3 regions of the Nostoc sp. C96 genome follow, and region 2 is predicted to be linked to each of the others. Evidence: predicted binding sites of a transcription regulator. Region 2 holds the regulator's gene; each other region holds the start of a gene.
What was found. Region 2 encodes HrcA, which represses chaperone genes, less so after heat shock. Its sites were predicted from a motif close to TTAGCACTCNNGANTCNNGAGTGCTAA; they were not measured.
Positions count from the first base shown of each region.

Region 1 (5,779 bases), 2.2 Mb from region 2:
TGGCTAATAGCTAATCATTGATGATGAAAAGCTATTAGCCATTTTTATTTGATAAAAACTCTACAATTAATCTGTAGCAATAGGCCAGATGCTTAAGCAAAAAAATTGCACTCTGTTACCTACTATATCTAAATTAAATTTTGGAGATGCTGCACTAACTGGGGTGCTTGCAAAACTCCCTCAATTTTATCTACAGGCTTACCCTCTTTAAATAACATGAGTGTTGGCAGGGCTTCAATACGATATTGACTAGCCAATTCGGTGTATTTTTCTGTGTCAATTTTAACAATGCGTAGACGGTCTTTTAATTGAGCATTTACTTGATCTAAAATCGGCCCCATCATTTTGCAAGGGCCACACCATTCAGCGTAAAAATCTACTAATACAGGTACATCAGAACCAGAAAGCATTTCTTCAAAACTGTTGAAATGTTTTTTAGTGGCCATACGACACACACCGAATTTTTATGGATTGCTTTTAATCTTAATGCGTGCTTTCAAGAATAGCTGTAACATTATTTTATTTTTATAGTCAATGGTCAATAGTTTGCTCTTAGCCCCACAAATATTGTCCTTGAGTGAATTAACAAGCACAAATAGCCATAAGATTATTAGCGCGGTAATTCAAAAGCTTAAGGAATAATTCATGGAAGTTTTGCCAGAAAACTTGCAAAGTCTTAAAGGAAAAGTAGCAATTGTTACTGGTGGTTCGCGTGGCATTGGAAAGGCGATCGCACTCGAATTAGCAAAATATGGAGCTAGTGTAGCGGTTAATTATGCTAGTTCCAGTACAGCAGCAGATGAGGTAGTTACAGATATTACTGCTGTTGGTGGACAGGCGATCGCATTGCAAGCTGATGTTTCGCAAGCAGATCAAGTAGAAGCACTAATTAATGCCACCACAGAAAAATTTGGTCGAGTTGATATTTTAGTTAACAATGCTGGAATTACCCGTGACACCTTACTTTTGCGGATGAAGCCAGAAGAATGGCAAGCCGTAATTGACCTGAATCTGACGGGCGTTTTCTTATGTACCCGTGCCGTTAGTAAAATCATGCTCAAGCAACGTTTCGGGCGAATTATTAACATTGCCTCTGTTGCTGGACAAATGGGCAACCCTGGCCAAGCAAATTACAGTGCTGCCAAAGCAGGAGTCATTGGCTTTACTAAAACAGTTGCAAAAGAACTCGCTACTCGCGGTATCACAGTGAATGCAGTCGCCCCTGGTTTCATCACCACCGATATGACCAGCAATCTCAGCAACACCGAAGAAATTTTAAAATTTATCCCTCTTGGTCGCTATGGGCAACCAGAAGAGGTAGCTGGGATGGTGCGCTTCCTTGCTGCCGATGCCGCCGCCAATTACATTACAGGGCAAGTTTTCAATGTCGATGGTGGCATGGTGATGTAATGACGCGACGCAGGAGCGTCGCTAACGGAATTACGAATTATTTAAGATTCTTTGGCAAACTGTAAAGCCTAACAAAATAATGATGCTCACACTGGTAGCAACTATGACAGACAAAGGCATATTTCGGATGTGCATTGCCAGCAAGTTGCCAATTAAGGTAATTGTCCAAAGAGTAAATGCAGCGTGACTTTGCGAGAACCCCCAAGCTAATAAACGGTGGTGTAGGTGATCCTTGCCAGGAGTACTGAGGGGGTTTTTTCCTGCTAATAATCGCCGTAAAAACACTTGGGTAGTGTCTAAGACTGGTAATAGCAAAAATAAAACCGTCGGTACTAAAGAAAAGACCGTAGTTACCTGCAAGTCACCTAAAATACTGGTCGCAGCCAAAACATAACCAAAAAAGTATGCTCCCGCGTCACCCATAATGATGCGTGACGGGTGGAAGTTGTGGCGTAAAAAACCTAAAGCTCCACCTCCTAAAGCTGCCAACACTAAGGTTGCTGCCGCTTTGTTAGGAAATTGGGCGGAAACTGCCAACAAACTCATAGCGGTAATAAAACTGATCCCGCCGGCTAATCCATCCATTCCATCCATCAAATTGATGGCGTTGGTAATTCCAACAACCCAGAGTACTGTAATCAACATTGATAACAGTGAGTCTATGGGCGTGCCGAAGACAACTTTGATGCTGATGCCATTGGCTACCAGCAACAAGGCTGTGATGATCTGTGTCCACAAGCGCACAGAAGGGGGTAAACCGAACTGATCATCAATAAAGCCGACTAAAACTAGGATTGATCCTCCTAGTAGCACAGTTAAAACCTGTGCCAAAACACTTTGTAATTCAATTGGTCGTAACAAACTAGCAAGAACTAACGCGGCAATTACTCCTGCATAAATAGCCAAACCCCCAGCATTCGGTAAAGGTTCCCGATTTAGCCGTCGCGCATTTGGTTGGTCAGCCCAACCAACCCGCAGGGCAAACTTGCGTACTGTGGGTATTAAGCGCCATGTCACTAGCCAAGCAAAAAGAAACGTAAATACTACTGCCAACCAGCCGATGCCGCTTGGGTCGGCAATACCCAGAGACTTAAGGGAGTTGTATAGATTCATCTCCCAATTCAACCATTACTGCCTGTATCCTACATGAGCATCAAATGTATATTAATCAATTTTTTAATAAAAGGTAGTGGAAAACTATGAAGTTAAAAGGTAAAAGTAAAAAGCTTATTTTGCCTTTTTACTTTTTACTTCTTCAGTACCCAGTACCAATCCTGATCAATTCCATTTATAATCTGACCAGCTTGGGTTATTAGCACTCTGAGTCTGTGAGTGCTAAATTGTCTAATGGAAGCGCTAGAGAAGTGAAACATGGCTAAAATTATTTCCTTTGATGAAGAATCACGGCGGGCGCTAGAACGAGGTGTCAACGCCCTAGCCGATGCAGTGAAAATTACTTTGGGGCCAAAGGGTCGTAACGTCCTGTTAGAAAAAAAATATGGTGCGCCCCAAATTGTCAATGATGGAATCACGGTCGCTAAAGAAATTGAATTAGAAGACCCTTTAGAAAATACTGGTGCGAGACTGATTCAAGAAGTAGCATCTAAAACTAAGGATATTGCTGGGGATGGTACTACTACCGCCACCGTTTTAGCACAGGCATTAATTAAAGAAGGTCTGAAAAACGTTGCGGCTGGTACTAACCCTATCAACTTAAAGCGCGGGATTGACAAAACTATCGAAGCGCTGGTGGTAGAAATTGCCAGAGTGGCTAAACCAGTAGAAGGCGATGCGATCGCTCAAGTTGCCACAGTCTCGGCAGGTAACGATGAAGAAGTCGGCAAGATGCTGGCAGAAGCAATGGAAAAAGTCACCAAAGATGGTGTCATTACCGTTGAAGAATCCAAATCCCTAACCACTGAACTCGAAGTAGTAGAAGGGATGCAAATCGACAGAGGTTATATTTCTCCGTACTTCATTACTAACAACGAACGGCAGATCGTTGAATTTGAAAATGCGCGTATCCTGATTACCGATAAGAAAATCAACAGCATTCAAGAATTAGTTCCCGTACTCGAAAAAGTTGCCCGTTTGGGTCAACCACTATTGATTGTTGCGGAAGATGTAGAAGGAGATGCCTTAGCAACTTTAGTAGTCAACAAAGCACGGGGTGTGTTGACTGTGGCTGCTATCAAAGCGCCTGGATTTGGCGATCGCCGCAAAGCTATTTTGCAAGATATTGCCATCCTCACCGACGGTCAGTTAATTTCTGAAGAAATCGGTTTAAGCTTAGATACTGCTTCTTTAGAAACTTTGGGAACAGCCCGCAAAATCACCATCGACAAAGAAAACACAACAATTGTCGCTGGTAGCACCACTAAGCCAGAAATTCAAAAGCGGATTGGTCAAATTCGCAAGCAGTTAGAAGAAACTGATTCGGAATACGACAAAGAAAAACTGCAAGAACGCATTGCTAAATTAGCTGGCGGTGTCGCAGTGATTAAAGTTGGTGCAGCCACCGAAACCGAACTCAAAGACCGCAAACTGCGGATTGAAGACGCACTCAACGCCACTAAAGCAGCCGTAGAAGAAGGAATTGTTCCTGGTGGTGGTACAACCTTAATTCACTTGTCTACCAAAATAGACGAAGTTAAGCACAGCCTCAATGAAGAAGAAAAAATTGGGGCAGATATTATCAAACGCGCTTTAGAAGCACCCTTGCGCCAAATTGCTGAAAATGCTGGCGATGAAGGTTCTGTGATTGTTTCTAAAGTGAGAGAAACCGAGTTTAACGTTGGTTACAATGCTGCGACCGGAGAATTCCAAGACTTGATTGCAGCGGGGATCATTGACCCAGCAAAAGTTGTACGTTCTGCCCTACAAAATGCCGCCTCTATTGCGGGGATGGTTTTGACCACTGAAGCGATCGTTGTCGAAAAACCAGAGAAGAAAGCTGCTGTACCTGACATGGGTGGTATGGGCGGCATGGGTGGTATGGGCGGCATGGGTGGTATGGGCGGCATGGGTATGATGTAAGCTCTACCTTCCCAGATAAATAATAGGACTTACGCATAAAAACGAAAAATCAAGGGTTAGGTACAGGGTAAAGGGGTCTAGGGGTTGTATGTATCTAAAACCCTTACCCCAGCCTCCACAGAAAATCTTTGTGTGTAAGTCCTAAAATAAATATCTTTATCTTTTCAACAGTTTGCCTTGCCAAGGCAAGCTGTTTTTTTATACACTGGCTGATTTATTAGCAATCCAGCTATACAATTTGGGCTAATGCCAATTAATAGTAGTTGACCAATGACCGATCATTAATGAAAATTGACAATTAACAAATGATTAGTAAAATTCGCCGTCTCACCAAAAAAGTACGTAAGCCCAGCTTCCCGGATTTTTATCATCAACCAGGAACCATACCGGGAACTCTGATTATTGATGAAGATGCCGAAGCGCCCACAATTGTTTTGTTTGATTACAATCAAACAAACTTTATCCGTAAACAAATAGCAACTCCAGAAGAGTGTCTGAATTACTTGGATACAGAATCTGTTTCTTGGGTCGATGTCCAAGGTTTAGGTAATCAAGATATATTACAGCGATTAGGTAAAGTCTTTGAGTTACATCCTCTAGTTTTAGAAGATGTAGTCAATATGGGAGAACGCCCTAAAATCGAAGATTATGAAGACCAATTACTCATTATTGCTCGCATGGTAGTTCCGAAAGAAACAACCTGTGGATTTTATAGTGAACAAGTAAGTTTTGTATTAGGAAAACATTATTTGCTGACAGTACAGGAAGAACCAGAACATGATTGTTTTGATAGTGTCAGAATGCGAATAGATAAAGGTAAAGGTATTATTCGGAAAAATGGCGCTGATTATTTAGCTTACGCTTTGTTAGATGCAATTATTGATGGTTTTTTTCCAGTCTTAGAACTTTATGGTGAACGGATTGAAGAATTAGAAGAAGAAGTAATTCTCAAACCTACACCACAAACACTACAACAAATTTATCAAATTAGACGGGAATTATTACAACTGCGGCGGTCTATTTGGCCGCAAAGAGATGCGATTAATGCGTTAATTCGAGATAGTAGCGATTTAATTAGTGAAGAGGTCAGAATCTATCTCCGAGATTGCTATGACCATACAGTTCAAGTTATGGATATGGTGGAAACTTACCGAGAATTAGCATCAGGATTAATGGATGTATATTTATCCGCAGTCAGTAACAAAATGAATGAAATTATGAAGCTACTAACGGTAGTTTCGGCGATTTTTATTCCTTTAACTTTTGTTGCAGGTATTTATGGCATGAACTTCAATACCGATAAATCACCATACAATATGCCTGAACTAAATTG
Region 1 covers NZ_CM182020.1:1,033,184-1,038,962, forward strand. Annotated here, with positions in the region: gene trxA (thioredoxin) at 129-446, opposite strand; gene fabG (3-oxoacyl-[acyl-carrier-protein] reductase) at 646-1,410, shown strand; gene AC504W_RS04480 (MraY family glycosyltransferase) at 1,441-2,523, opposite strand; gene groL (chaperonin GroEL) at 2,782-4,446, shown strand; gene corA (magnesium/cobalt transporter CorA) at 4,752-5,779, shown strand, end outside.
Region 1: the regulator HrcA is predicted to act here: its motif matches at 2,723-2,749, upstream of groL (chaperonin GroEL).

Region 2 (5,779 bases):
CTAAAAATATCTTGAGCAAAGTTGATTCCCCAGGTTTTCTGCACTTCGGTTAATGGTTGTACCAAACGAGAAATTACATCTGTTCCTGAACCAGAAATAGCTGTTTTCATTTGTGTCCAGAATTTGGCTAAATCACTGTCACCCAAGTTGCTTAAATTAGCACCAGAAATTGCTAACCCCGCCGACACTGGAATATATCTCAACGCTCCTACTGGTTTTGCTAGGGGCGATGATGGCGGCGTGAGTTCTAATTCAGATAAAAAGCTGGTTTCTGCTAATAAACCTTTGGAGTTCAAGCCTAGTGAAATTATTTCACTATCGTAAGTTGGTTCTGGTAGTTTTAAACCTTGCCATTGAGCAATGATGGGAAAATTTAAGAAAGTAACAGCTAAGGAAGCTGGCGGTAATTGCTGGAGAGCTTTTTGATATTGGGGAGAACTAGTTAAATTGAGGTCTGGTGCTTGGACGTTGTTAATTGCATCTTTAACGACACTAGGAGCATTGGCAAATAACACAAAGCCATCACCAACCACTGCGGCGGCTAATTGGCTATCGTAAAGCACTTTCACACCTTGATATTCTTCGGTATCTAAGTTAGCTCCAGCTAATACCCGTTTAGAAAATAGCAACTCGACAAACTCGCGGCTTTTGTCTTGTTTATTGGTAGCTAAAACCATGAGATATCCTGGCTGCTGTCCGTTGGCGGAATCACGGTCTAAATCTGTTGTCGTCACAGCTAGGGTAATTTCGTTTCCTAGCCAAGGCTGAATATCTTTTTGATAATCGATGCCACTCTTAGCTAATAAACTGGTTTTGATTTGAGAAATTTCCCCATCTCGTTCTAAGGCTTGCAAACGGTCAGGGTTGGTGAGTAACGATACCATCACCGGAGAAAGTTTCGATACAAAAATAGCTGCACCAGGTTGGGAAGTCGAGGCGACTAAGTTCACAGGACTTTTGGTAAAGAACCAAAAAGCTGCGATCGCCATTAATAAAAGTGCGATCGCACCAGCCGCGATTAAACCAAAGAATGAGCTTTGCCGATTCACCATAAACCTATTCAATAATCAGTTTCACAGCCATTTAACCAGAATTAGTCAAGACTTAAGCAACTAACCCACTAAATCAATGTGTTTAGTTGTCAACAGTCAATGGTCAATAGTCAAGCTTTTTTTGACTATTGACAGCCTCAACTAAAAATCTATGATACGTAGCTATAGTTCCGTTATTAAGAATGGATGCTCATGCTAAGGGAAAGGTTTTCTGTCAACATAAATGTATAGGATCGTTTACAAAAACTTCATGACAGATAAATCCTTTGGTCAACCCATGACTCAGATTAGTGTTGAGGAATTAGCAGAACGTTTAGCTGCTGGTGATGCAAATATTCAGTTAGTAGATGTACGTGAACCCCAAGAATTAGCGATCGCTAGTCTTCCAGGGTTTGTTAACTTCCCGTTGAGTGAATTCGCTAACTGGAACGAACAAATCTTCGCAATGTTGAATCTAGAAGCTGAAACTCTGGTACTTTGCCATCATGGCGTTCGTTCTGCTCAGATGTGTCAGTGGTTACTGGCTCAAGGATTTACCAATGTAAAAAATATTTCTGGTGGTATTGCTGCCTATTCCCACCTAGTTGACCCAACAATTCCGCAATATTAGTCAATGGTCAATGGTCATTAGTTATTAGTCATTGGTTCTTCCCCGTACTCCCTACCTTCCGCTTCCCACAATCAGCATTTACCCTGACGACATTTATCTTAAAGGGTGAGAAAAATAAGTATCTAACAATACAGCTTATATGAGCAATTTGTGGGAAGATACTTAACAATTAAAAAACTTTAAATCGTTAAATAACTTTTGCTGGGAATATTTATTAGTTCAGAATTAGCAATCTAAGAATGTTGCTATAAGTAACTATAATAGAAATAAACATTTTGCTATCTTAATTAATTAATATTTAGTCTTTTTTGCATTAGCTAAAAAATTTTTCCAATTTTTCTTAAATTTGCTTTCAGTCATAAATACCTTATGGAAGTCCAGTTGACAAATCGACAACAGCACATACTTTGGGCAACAGTACGTCACTACATTGCTACAGCAGAACCTGTTGGATCAAAGGTTTTAGTTGAAGAGTATGACCTAGGTGTAAGCTCGGCCACCATTCGGAATGTGATGAGTGCATTAGAAAAATCTGGGCTACTTTATCAACCACACACCTCAGCCGGAAGAATCCCTTCTGACTCAGGCTACCGCATCTATGTTGACCAGTTAATTGCACCTTCTCTGCGAGACACTACACGAACAGAAACTTTAGCTAAAGAAGTAGAATTGTCACTCCAACAACGGCTGCAATGGGAAGATTGGAGTTTAGAAGCCCTGATCCACGGAGCCGCGCAGATTTTAGCCACATTGAGTGGTTGTATTAGCTTAATTACTATGCCACAAACTTCAACAGCCTTAGTCAGGCATTTGCAATTGCTGCAAATTGAAGCTGGTAGAATTATGCTGATTTTAGTCACAGATGGCTATGAAACTCATTCTAAAGTAATGGATTTGCCGCCTGTAAAAGAAGATGCTCAACTTGATTCTGAAGTAATTGATCGTGGGTTGCAGATTGTTTCTAACTTCTTAAATAGCCACTTACGAGGGCGGAGTTTACTAGAAATAGCTAACCTAGATTGGAGCCAATTAGATCAAGAATTTCAACGTTATGGAGAATTTCTGAAAAGTGCAATTGCGGAATTAAGTCGTCGCACTCAAGCACCAAATACGACACAAATTATGGTGCGGGGTGTAGCAGAAGTTCTGCGTCAACCAGAATTTTCCCAATTGCAGCAAGTCAAAACGATTATGCAATTGTTAGAAGAAGAACAAGATAAACTATGGCAATTAATTTGTGATGAACCAGAAATAGAAGACACTAGTAAATCTAGAGTGACAGTGCGAATTGGAGCAGAAAATCCACTAGAGCCGATACGTACTTGTAGTTTAATTTCTTCTACCTACCGCCGAGGTTCTGTACCTATAGGTAGCGTGGGAGTTTTAGGGCCAACCCGCCTAGATTACGAAAGTGCGATCGCAGTAGTAGCCGCCGCCGCCGATTACCTCTCAGAAGCTTTTAGCTAACAGATTTTTAGCAATCCCACTGACTGAATTTGTATATTTAATTACCCTTGATGATTTAGCTTCATCTAGGTTTTAATGGAATTTACTTCCTCATACGTTTCTACATTACATAAATTACAGAGTATTATCCCAAAAACGCAGTTAAACTCATTTCTCAAGTGAAACGCATTTTCTGAGGAAGAATTAAACATTAAGCTCGGCTAGGGGATTCAGTCAATGATCAAAATTGTGGGATTGTTAATGACCGGATTTTGGTTGTTCATGCTTTATGACTGTATTCGCAACGAACCGAAGCAGCGATTATGGCTGTGGATTTTGATTCTGGTTAACTTTCCGGGTGCGATCGCTTACTTTTTCACGCGCTGGATATCACGAAGTAATGTCCCACTTCTTAATTATTTGAGTTACTGGAAAAGTAGCCACAAACTGTGGACAGCAGCAACACAAGCAAGAAGTATAGGTATAGGCAAAGTTAACATTGGCGATTTTGGAAGATTTTATCAAGCAGAAACAACCTCTAAACAAGATTTAAAAAACACAGATGATAATCTGCAAACCCTTTGGAATGCAGCAGTTATTGATATTCAAAATCAAGAATTTGCTTCTGCTCAACAGTATTTACAAACTATATTAAAAATAGACCCAGATTATCAATATGGTGACGCTTCTTTAATTTATGGCGAAACACTGTTTGCTTTACAAGAATTTGCAGCAGCTAAACAACATTTGGAAAATCACATCCAACATTGGAGTCATCCACAAGCTTATATAACATTGGCTAAGATTCTCTATCGACAGGGTGATGTGGAGACTGCACGTAATTATTTGGAAACTATTATTGTTAAAGTTAAAGAATCTTCTTACTACCACTACAAGCGTAAACAGGTTATAAGTAAAGCCGAGAAGCTATTAAAAACCATAAAACGTTAAAATAAAGTTATTTTTAAGTTTATGTTGAGGAAGGTAGCTTTGTTTTCTCTGTGGATTGGGTTGATTATTTATGCGTTTTTCTTAGCGCCACCCGATCAACCAGATACATTTGAGTTAATCAAGAAACTGTCTATTGGACAATGGCAAGGGATTAATCCTTTAATTATTTCGTTATTTAATCTCATGGGGGTTTGGCCTCTCGCCTATAGTGCATTAGTATTTACTGACGGTAGAAGTCAAAAAATCCCAGCTTGGCCATTCGCTACTGCATCTTTTGGTGTCGGTGCGTTTGCATTATTGCCTTATTTATTTCTTCGAGAACCAAATCAAGAGTTTGTTGGCAAAAAAAATATTTTCATTAAACTGCTAGATTCGCGTGTGACTGGTATTATCCTCACAGTAATTGCCAGCATACTAGTTGCTTATGGAGTACAAGGTGGCAACTGGCAAGATTTTATCCAACAGTGGCAAACTAACCGCTTTATCCATGTGATGAGTTTAGATTTTTGCCTACTGTGCATATTATTTCCGGTGTTATTAGGTGATGATATGGCGCGTCGAGGCTGGAAAAATAATCAACTATTTTGGTTAATCAGTTTAGTACCTTTACTTGGCCCCTTGATTTATTTGTGTGTACGTCCAGCATTAACAGAAGATAATGCAACAGATATAGCAAAGCAACAAGTGATTGATTCACATATCTTGTAATCCTCTCTAACAAATAGAATTCGCGGCTACAACAAGCAAATCCGCCTGCCTCATGTCACCCAAAAGCCTTGATTTTGAGCGACATGAGACAGGTTTTGTTAGTGTAGCTGCTTACACTGGAATTTCAATTAAAAATTCAGTACCTTCATTGATAACAGAGTTACAACTCAATTTTCCGCTGTGAGTTTCTTCGACGATTTGACGGGCGATCGCCAATCCTAATCCCGTTCCTTTTTCTACAGCTTTCGTAGTAAATAAATTGTCAAATACCCTCTGTTTAATTGATTCATTCATCCCCTTGCCATTATCAGCAATGGCGATTTTAACTAGATTATTTTCTAGTGAAGTTGTAACGCTAATTCTGTTGGGTTGAGCTTTTATTTCTTCAAAATTCCGTCCAATGTTTGATTCTTCTAATGCGTCAATAGCATTAGCGAGAATATTCATAAATACCTGGTTTAATTGCCCAGGAAAACACTCTATTTGTGGTAAATTACCGTAGTGATTCACAATTTCAATTGCCGGACGTTGTTCGTTAGCTTTGAGACGATGTTTGAGAATAAGAATAGTGCTATCAATGCCTTCATGAATGTTAAACGGCACTTTGTAATCTTTATCGGCACGAGAGAAAGTACGTAAACTAGTGCTGATATTTTTGAGCCTGTCACACGCCAAAGTCATGGAATCAAGCATTTTGGGCAAGTCTTCTAAGCTATATTCCAAGTCAATTGATTCGGCATGGTCTTCGATTTCTTCACTTTTGTTTGGAAAAGTTTCTTGATATAGATTTAAGTGTTCCACAATATCATTAAAGGTGGGTTTAGCTTGTTTAAGACTGGCAGCAATAAAACCCAAAGGATTATTCATTTCGTGAGCAACACCAGCAACTAAGTTACCCAAAGCAGACATTTTCTCACTTTGAATTATTTGTAATTGCGCTTGTTGCAAGGCAAGTTCTGCTTGTTTGCGATCGCTAATATCAATCACTACCCCATCCCATACAGTTACCCCA
Region 2 covers NZ_CM182020.1:3,217,612-3,223,390, reverse strand. Annotated here, with positions in the region: gene AC504W_RS13750 (DUF3352 domain-containing protein) at 1-1,052, opposite strand, end outside; gene AC504W_RS13745 (rhodanese-like domain-containing protein) at 1,303-1,662, shown strand; gene hrcA (heat-inducible transcriptional repressor HrcA) at 2,032-3,129, shown strand; gene AC504W_RS13735 (tetratricopeptide repeat protein) at 3,346-4,059, shown strand; gene AC504W_RS13730 (DUF2834 domain-containing protein) at 4,081-4,767, shown strand; gene AC504W_RS13725 (trifunctional serine/threonine-protein kinase/ATP-binding protein/sensor histidine kinase) at 4,879-5,779, opposite strand, start outside.

Region 3 (5,779 bases), 910 kb from region 2:
TTCATCTTTGAGATTAGCTTTAGCCCACTCTTCCAATTGAGGAGCGAGGTGAGCCAGAGTGGTACCACCACCAGGAACGATACCTTCTTCTACCGCAGCTTTAGTAGCGTTGATAGCGTCTTCGAGGCGCAGTTTCTTGTCTTTCATTTCGGTTTCGGTGGCTGCACCAACTTTCACTACAGCTACACCGCCAGCCAATTTAGCCAGACGCTCTTGCAGTTTTTCTTTGTCGTAGGAAGATTCAGTTTCGTCCATTTGACGACGAATTTGTTCGATGCGAGCTTTAACGCCAGCTTCGTTACCTTCAGCAACAATTGTGGTGTTGTCTTTGGTGATGGTGATGCGGCGAGCTTTACCTAAACCATCAAGCTTGGTGTTTTCTAGCTTTAGACCAGCATCTTCAGTGACGAGTTGACCACCAGTGAGGATAGCAATATCTTCTAGCATAGCTTTGCGGCGATCGCCAAATCCAGGCGCTTTCACAGCAGCTACATTCAGCACACCACGCAAGCGGTTAACAACCAAGGTTGCTAAAGCTTCTTTTTCAATATCTTCAGCAATAATGACTAAGGGTTTGCCTTGACGGGCAACTTGCTCAAGAACGGGTACTAAATCTTGTACTAAAGCGATTTTCTTATCGGTCAGCAGTAGATAAGGATCATCGAATACTGCTTCCATCCGTTCAGGATCGGTGGCGAAGTAAGGAGAGATGTAGCCTTTGTCAAAGCGCATCCCTTCGGTGATTTCCAATTCGGTGGTCATGGATTTCCCTTCTTCTAGGGAAATTACGCCTTCTTTACCCACCTTGTCCATTGCTTGAGCAATCATCTGACCGACTTCATCGTCGTTACCGGCAGAGATAGAACCAACTTGAGCAATAGCTTTGGAATCTTCTACAGGACGAGCGTGTTCGGCAATTTTTTCTACCAAAAAGATGGTGGCTTTATCAATACCGCGCTTCAACAGGATGGCGTTAGCGCCAGCGGCTACGTTCCGTAAGCCTTCTTTCACAATTGCATGAGCCAATACGGTAGCAGTTGTGGTACCGTCACCCGCAGCGTCATTGGTTTTAGAAGCAGCTTGACGAATCAAAGAAACGCCAGTGTTTTCAACGTGGTCTTCTAATTCAATTTCTTTAGCGATGGTCACACCGTCATTCACGATTTGGGGTGCGCCGAATTTCTTCTCTAGAACTACGTTGCGACCTTTGGGGCCGAGGGTTACAGCTACAGCCTCAGCTAAAATGTCCATGCCTCGCTCTAGAGCGCGACGTGCGTTTTCGTTGTAAATAATGCGCTTTGCCATAGTTGTTAATCTTCCTGTGTCATTTGATGTGTGTCACTTGTCATTTGTCATTTGTCATTTGTCTAGGGACGATTGACTGTTGACCATTGACTTTTTGACTAACTAACTACTGCTAGAATGTCTTTTTCAGAAAGCAGTACGTATTCATCGGTGCCGAGTTTCACGTCTGTGCCAGCGTACTTGGAGTACAGCACTTTATCGCCAACTTTGACTTCCAACTCTTGACGACTACCGTCATCGTTACGCTTGCCAGGGCCAAGAGCAACAACTTCCCCTACTTGGGGCTTTTCTTTGGCGGTGTCAGGCAAATATAGACCACCAGCGGTCTTTTCTTCCGATGCGCTTACTTTTACGAAAACGCGATCGCCCAAAGGTTTAACTGTAGATACGCTTAAAGATACAGCTGCCATAAAATTTTTTCTCCAGAGTTAGCACTCTCAACTCCTGAGTGCTAATTTACCGAAGTAAAGCCTGCAATGGCAACATTTTCTGATGTACGGGTTCCCGAACTGTTGGAAGAAGGCAGGGGAGCAAGGGAGCGGAGGGGATAAAAATTTCTCTTTGCTTCACTGCACACTACTCCCCATCTCCTCTGCACCTCTGCACCCCTGCCCCTCTGCTCATTTCCCCACTCCCCACCTTCAGTAATCGGAAGTTCACTTAAGTATAAGTACCTAATTAAGTTTAATTTTCTGATTTTCATCAGTAAGTTACGAATATTTTTATATGGTCAACTTTATTTGCAAAGCTTGGAAATTGTTATAGAACAGTAAACAGGGATCTGAATCATGAGTAACAATACCAAGATTCAAAAAACCATCACATCGACACAGCCATTAAACATGTAGACAACAAGAAAACCTTAAGTAATTGTGTAAAAATTTTAGGAATTGCCAAAAATCAGCGACATATTTTTATGTATGCTGACCACATTGTTGCTAACTACGGTTAACAGCAAGTTAGTGGGTAGTTCTGGGAAGGCCTCCATTAGCTACTTCAAGAACTAAAACTTGATTAAAAGCTATGAAAGTTTACCCTTCTGTATCTTGACAATTCAAGACAATTGCTTGCCACTTTGTTGTTCTAGACAGATAATGGTTGTCTGCTCGGATGGTGGTGTCTGGTATCGCCAAGCAAATTTGCAAGTTATTGAGAGGATCATCCAAACATACTTGATCGGCATCATGGTGGTAGAAGAATTTGCATTTTTAACCCATCTTTGCCGGAAATTCCCCTACTTGCTTGTTAACATCTGATAAGGCTTCACATCCGCAGGATATAGTAAAGCAGTACGCTGATGAAAGTGCGAGTTGTTATAAAGCTAGGGTCATCTGAAGCCAATACTTACTAGTGAATGGCAGACGATTATTATTTAATCAGTGTTTTTTCACCCACCACTTTCAAAGCGATATATAATAGCGCATTATAATTACTACTGCTCTACGTATCCTTACCGGACTTTTGCCGATGAGCTAGTGGTCTTAAATAAGGTGAGAACCGCTTTTGAGACTTCGAGGAAGCAAAGGCAAGTTAAGTGGGAAAAAAGACAACATCTCGATAAATCCACCATATTAAGGATAACCATTCAAGACCTTGATGGACCGAAGCGCGACAAGTGCCACTGCTATGAAAGAGCCCAGCATGAAAGATCACAAACGCCTTCTACTAATTGATGACGACCCTAACCTCATCTTGCTGGTGAAGGATTACTTGGAATTTAGAGGATATGAAGTCGTCACTGCGGAAAATGGACGTGAAGCTCTGGAAATTCTAGAGCATGACGTTCCAGATATGATCATCTGTGACGTAATGATGCCGGAAATGGACGGTTACACTTTTGTAGAACAAGTCCGGCAAAATGAACGCACTAGTTGGATTCCCGTTCTGTTTTTGTCAGCCAAAGGACAAAGTGCAGACCGAGTGAAAGGTTTAAATAAAGGTGCTGATGTCTATATGGTCAAGCCCTTTGAACCAGAAGAACTCGTTGCACAAGTAGAATCTTCGCTGAAACAAACTATCCGTTGGAAGGAACACCAAGCCAAAGGCGGAGAAAACGGTTCCCGTATTCAGGTTCCCTTTGATGTGCAGTTAACTCCCACCGAACTGAAAGTAGTCCAGTTTGTAGCTAGGGGTTTAGCGAACAGAGAAATTGCTGAAGAATTAAATGTTAGTCAGCGTACCGTTGAAAGCCATGTGTCCAATATGTTGGGCAAAACCAATCTCCACAACCGCACTGAATTAGCGCGGTGGGCGATTGAAAATCAAATGGCTTAAAAGGCTTTCAGCATTCAGCCGTCAGCTTTTGACTGTTTCACTGGCCGCTGATAGCTGAAAGCTTGCTTACATCTAACGAGAACAATATCTCCTGAGAGTAAATTGAGGTAGATAGAATGCTTCCCGTTGGCAAAACTGCTTTGAGCCAGTGAGATAAGAAAGCAGCTAAATTCTGATCAAATGCGCCAATCTCAGCAGCAGCGCACCCCATTGAAAAATCCAGTCATCCCAGGACAAGTGACTTCAGCAATTATTACTGCCTAATAGTTATTGAATGCACGGGACAAATGACATGATTGCATCTACCCTCCTTGGGGTATCTCATGATTTTATCCTGTGCTGTGGAAGATAGTTCTTTGTGACGCGCATTAGTGCTAAGACATAACAAGAGCGCGAAAATGGTGAATCCTGCAAGTAATTCACTGCATCACTCTACCCAAATATTAAAAGCGATCGCCCTAACATCACCAGTGCGATCGCTTTTAGTTTTAATCAACTTCTCCAGGTGGGAGGGGACAGAAACTTTTTTAAGCAGCAGATTCCAACAACTGAATATTCGAGAAAATAAATTCTTGAATATTTAGATGTCCGTTGGTTTCGGTGCGAATTTCCCGGCGGTTGAGAATGAAGTATTTGCCTACTTTTTCATATTCATCGGTGAATTCGCTTCTACCACCCTTTTGTTCGCCAGTCTTGGGATCGTGGTAAACAGAATCATAGGTATGAGACAAGTAACCTTCGCCAGTTTGGTGGCTGCTGAAGGTGTTGATAGTCACGAAAATGCCATGAATTTGACGGTGAACCAGACAAACTTCGTTATTGCGGACTTTATATTTATCGCCAGAACCTTTACCACCAACTAAAATTTCCACTGCATCAGTTAAGTCGGTGTCACCATAGCTAAAGGTATTTTCGCTGTGGGTATCTTCAAAGCTGCGACGGATGCGGTGAATAGCAATTTCCCAAGCTTGACCGTGGATGGCTTTTTTTACGGCTTCGTCTTCAACTCCCAGAACTTCCGCCTTGAGATCAGCATTGATGATTACTTTACCTGTAGTAACTTTATCGTCATACTTATAGGTAACATCTGCGGTATAACCTGGGAAATTGTTATCCCATGTGTAACGGTTTTCATAAGCAGCCCGGAAAAGTTCCTGAGCAGAGAGTTTGGTAACTGTCATGTGCTTCTCCTAGCGTATCCAGTGATAATAGCGTTTTATTGTTGCTGGTATTAGCATAGAAGTAATTGTTGAGTAGAGCATAGTCCCCAATGGGGTACACTTTGGGTACACTTATGGCTAATTCTCTTCATGCTGTATTTGGTGCGATCGCTACTGTCCGTAATGAGCAAGAGCTACATCTAGCCCTGAAGGATAACATTAGCGAGCATTTTGGCGTACAGCATTGGGGTATCTATCTTTTAGATGACCAAGTAGCAACAGAAATTAATATTCCCGCTATTCCCTCTGTATGTTTAGAGGGTAATCCTGTTGGACGCTATGTAGTTGAGCGTCACGCTCCCGCCCATGAGCAATTATTATTATCACCAGGAGACTGGAAACATTTTTGTTCTCGTTCTGACCACGAACATGTGATGACTGGGCCAATTGTTTGCGATGGTCAGTTGATTGGTACATTACACTTAGCACGCGATCGCGGCCAGCCTGCTTTTGATGGCAACGATTTAGCTGACTTGAGTGCTGTATGCTTGCATTTGTCAGCCAAAATTGCAACTTTAAGGGCAAAACCCACAACTTCACCGTTAGTTAGCCGCTTGACACCACGGGAGTTAGAAATTGCGGAATTGGTGGCGCAAGGTTTAACTAACGCAGAAATTGGTGAAAAACTTTGGATTACGCAAAACTCTGTGAAACAGGCTTTAAAGCGGATGTTTCGCAAGCTAGAAGTATCAGCACGAGCCGAGATGGTGGCGAAATTACAAGATGTTTTGGTTTCGTAGAGTCATGATGTGCGATCGCAGTTAGTAGGCATAATCTTATTTTCTTGTTTATAGTCAGTAATTTTGCAAAGAATTAATATAATTACTGACTAAAATTATTTTTTTGGATACAGGCGCAACCTTTGGCAACAATGTTTGAAAATTCACGTCATATTTTATAAGTTTTGACTCTAGATTTTCTCTTCTTAGGAGGTGGTGATTACATAGAATTAGAAAACACAGTCTAGTATTCAGTATAAA
Region 3 covers NZ_CM182020.1:2,306,035-2,311,813, reverse strand. Annotated here, with positions in the region: gene groL (chaperonin GroEL) at 1-1,305, opposite strand, end outside; gene groES (co-chaperone GroES) at 1,404-1,715, opposite strand; gene AC504W_RS10035 (hypothetical protein) at 2,400-2,561, shown strand; gene AC504W_RS10030 (response regulator transcription factor) at 2,902-3,579, shown strand; gene AC504W_RS10025 (DUF3386 domain-containing protein) at 4,107-4,760, opposite strand; gene AC504W_RS10020 (LuxR C-terminal-related transcriptional regulator) at 4,874-5,539, shown strand.
Region 3: the regulator HrcA is predicted to act here: its motif matches at 1,734-1,760, upstream of groES (co-chaperone GroES).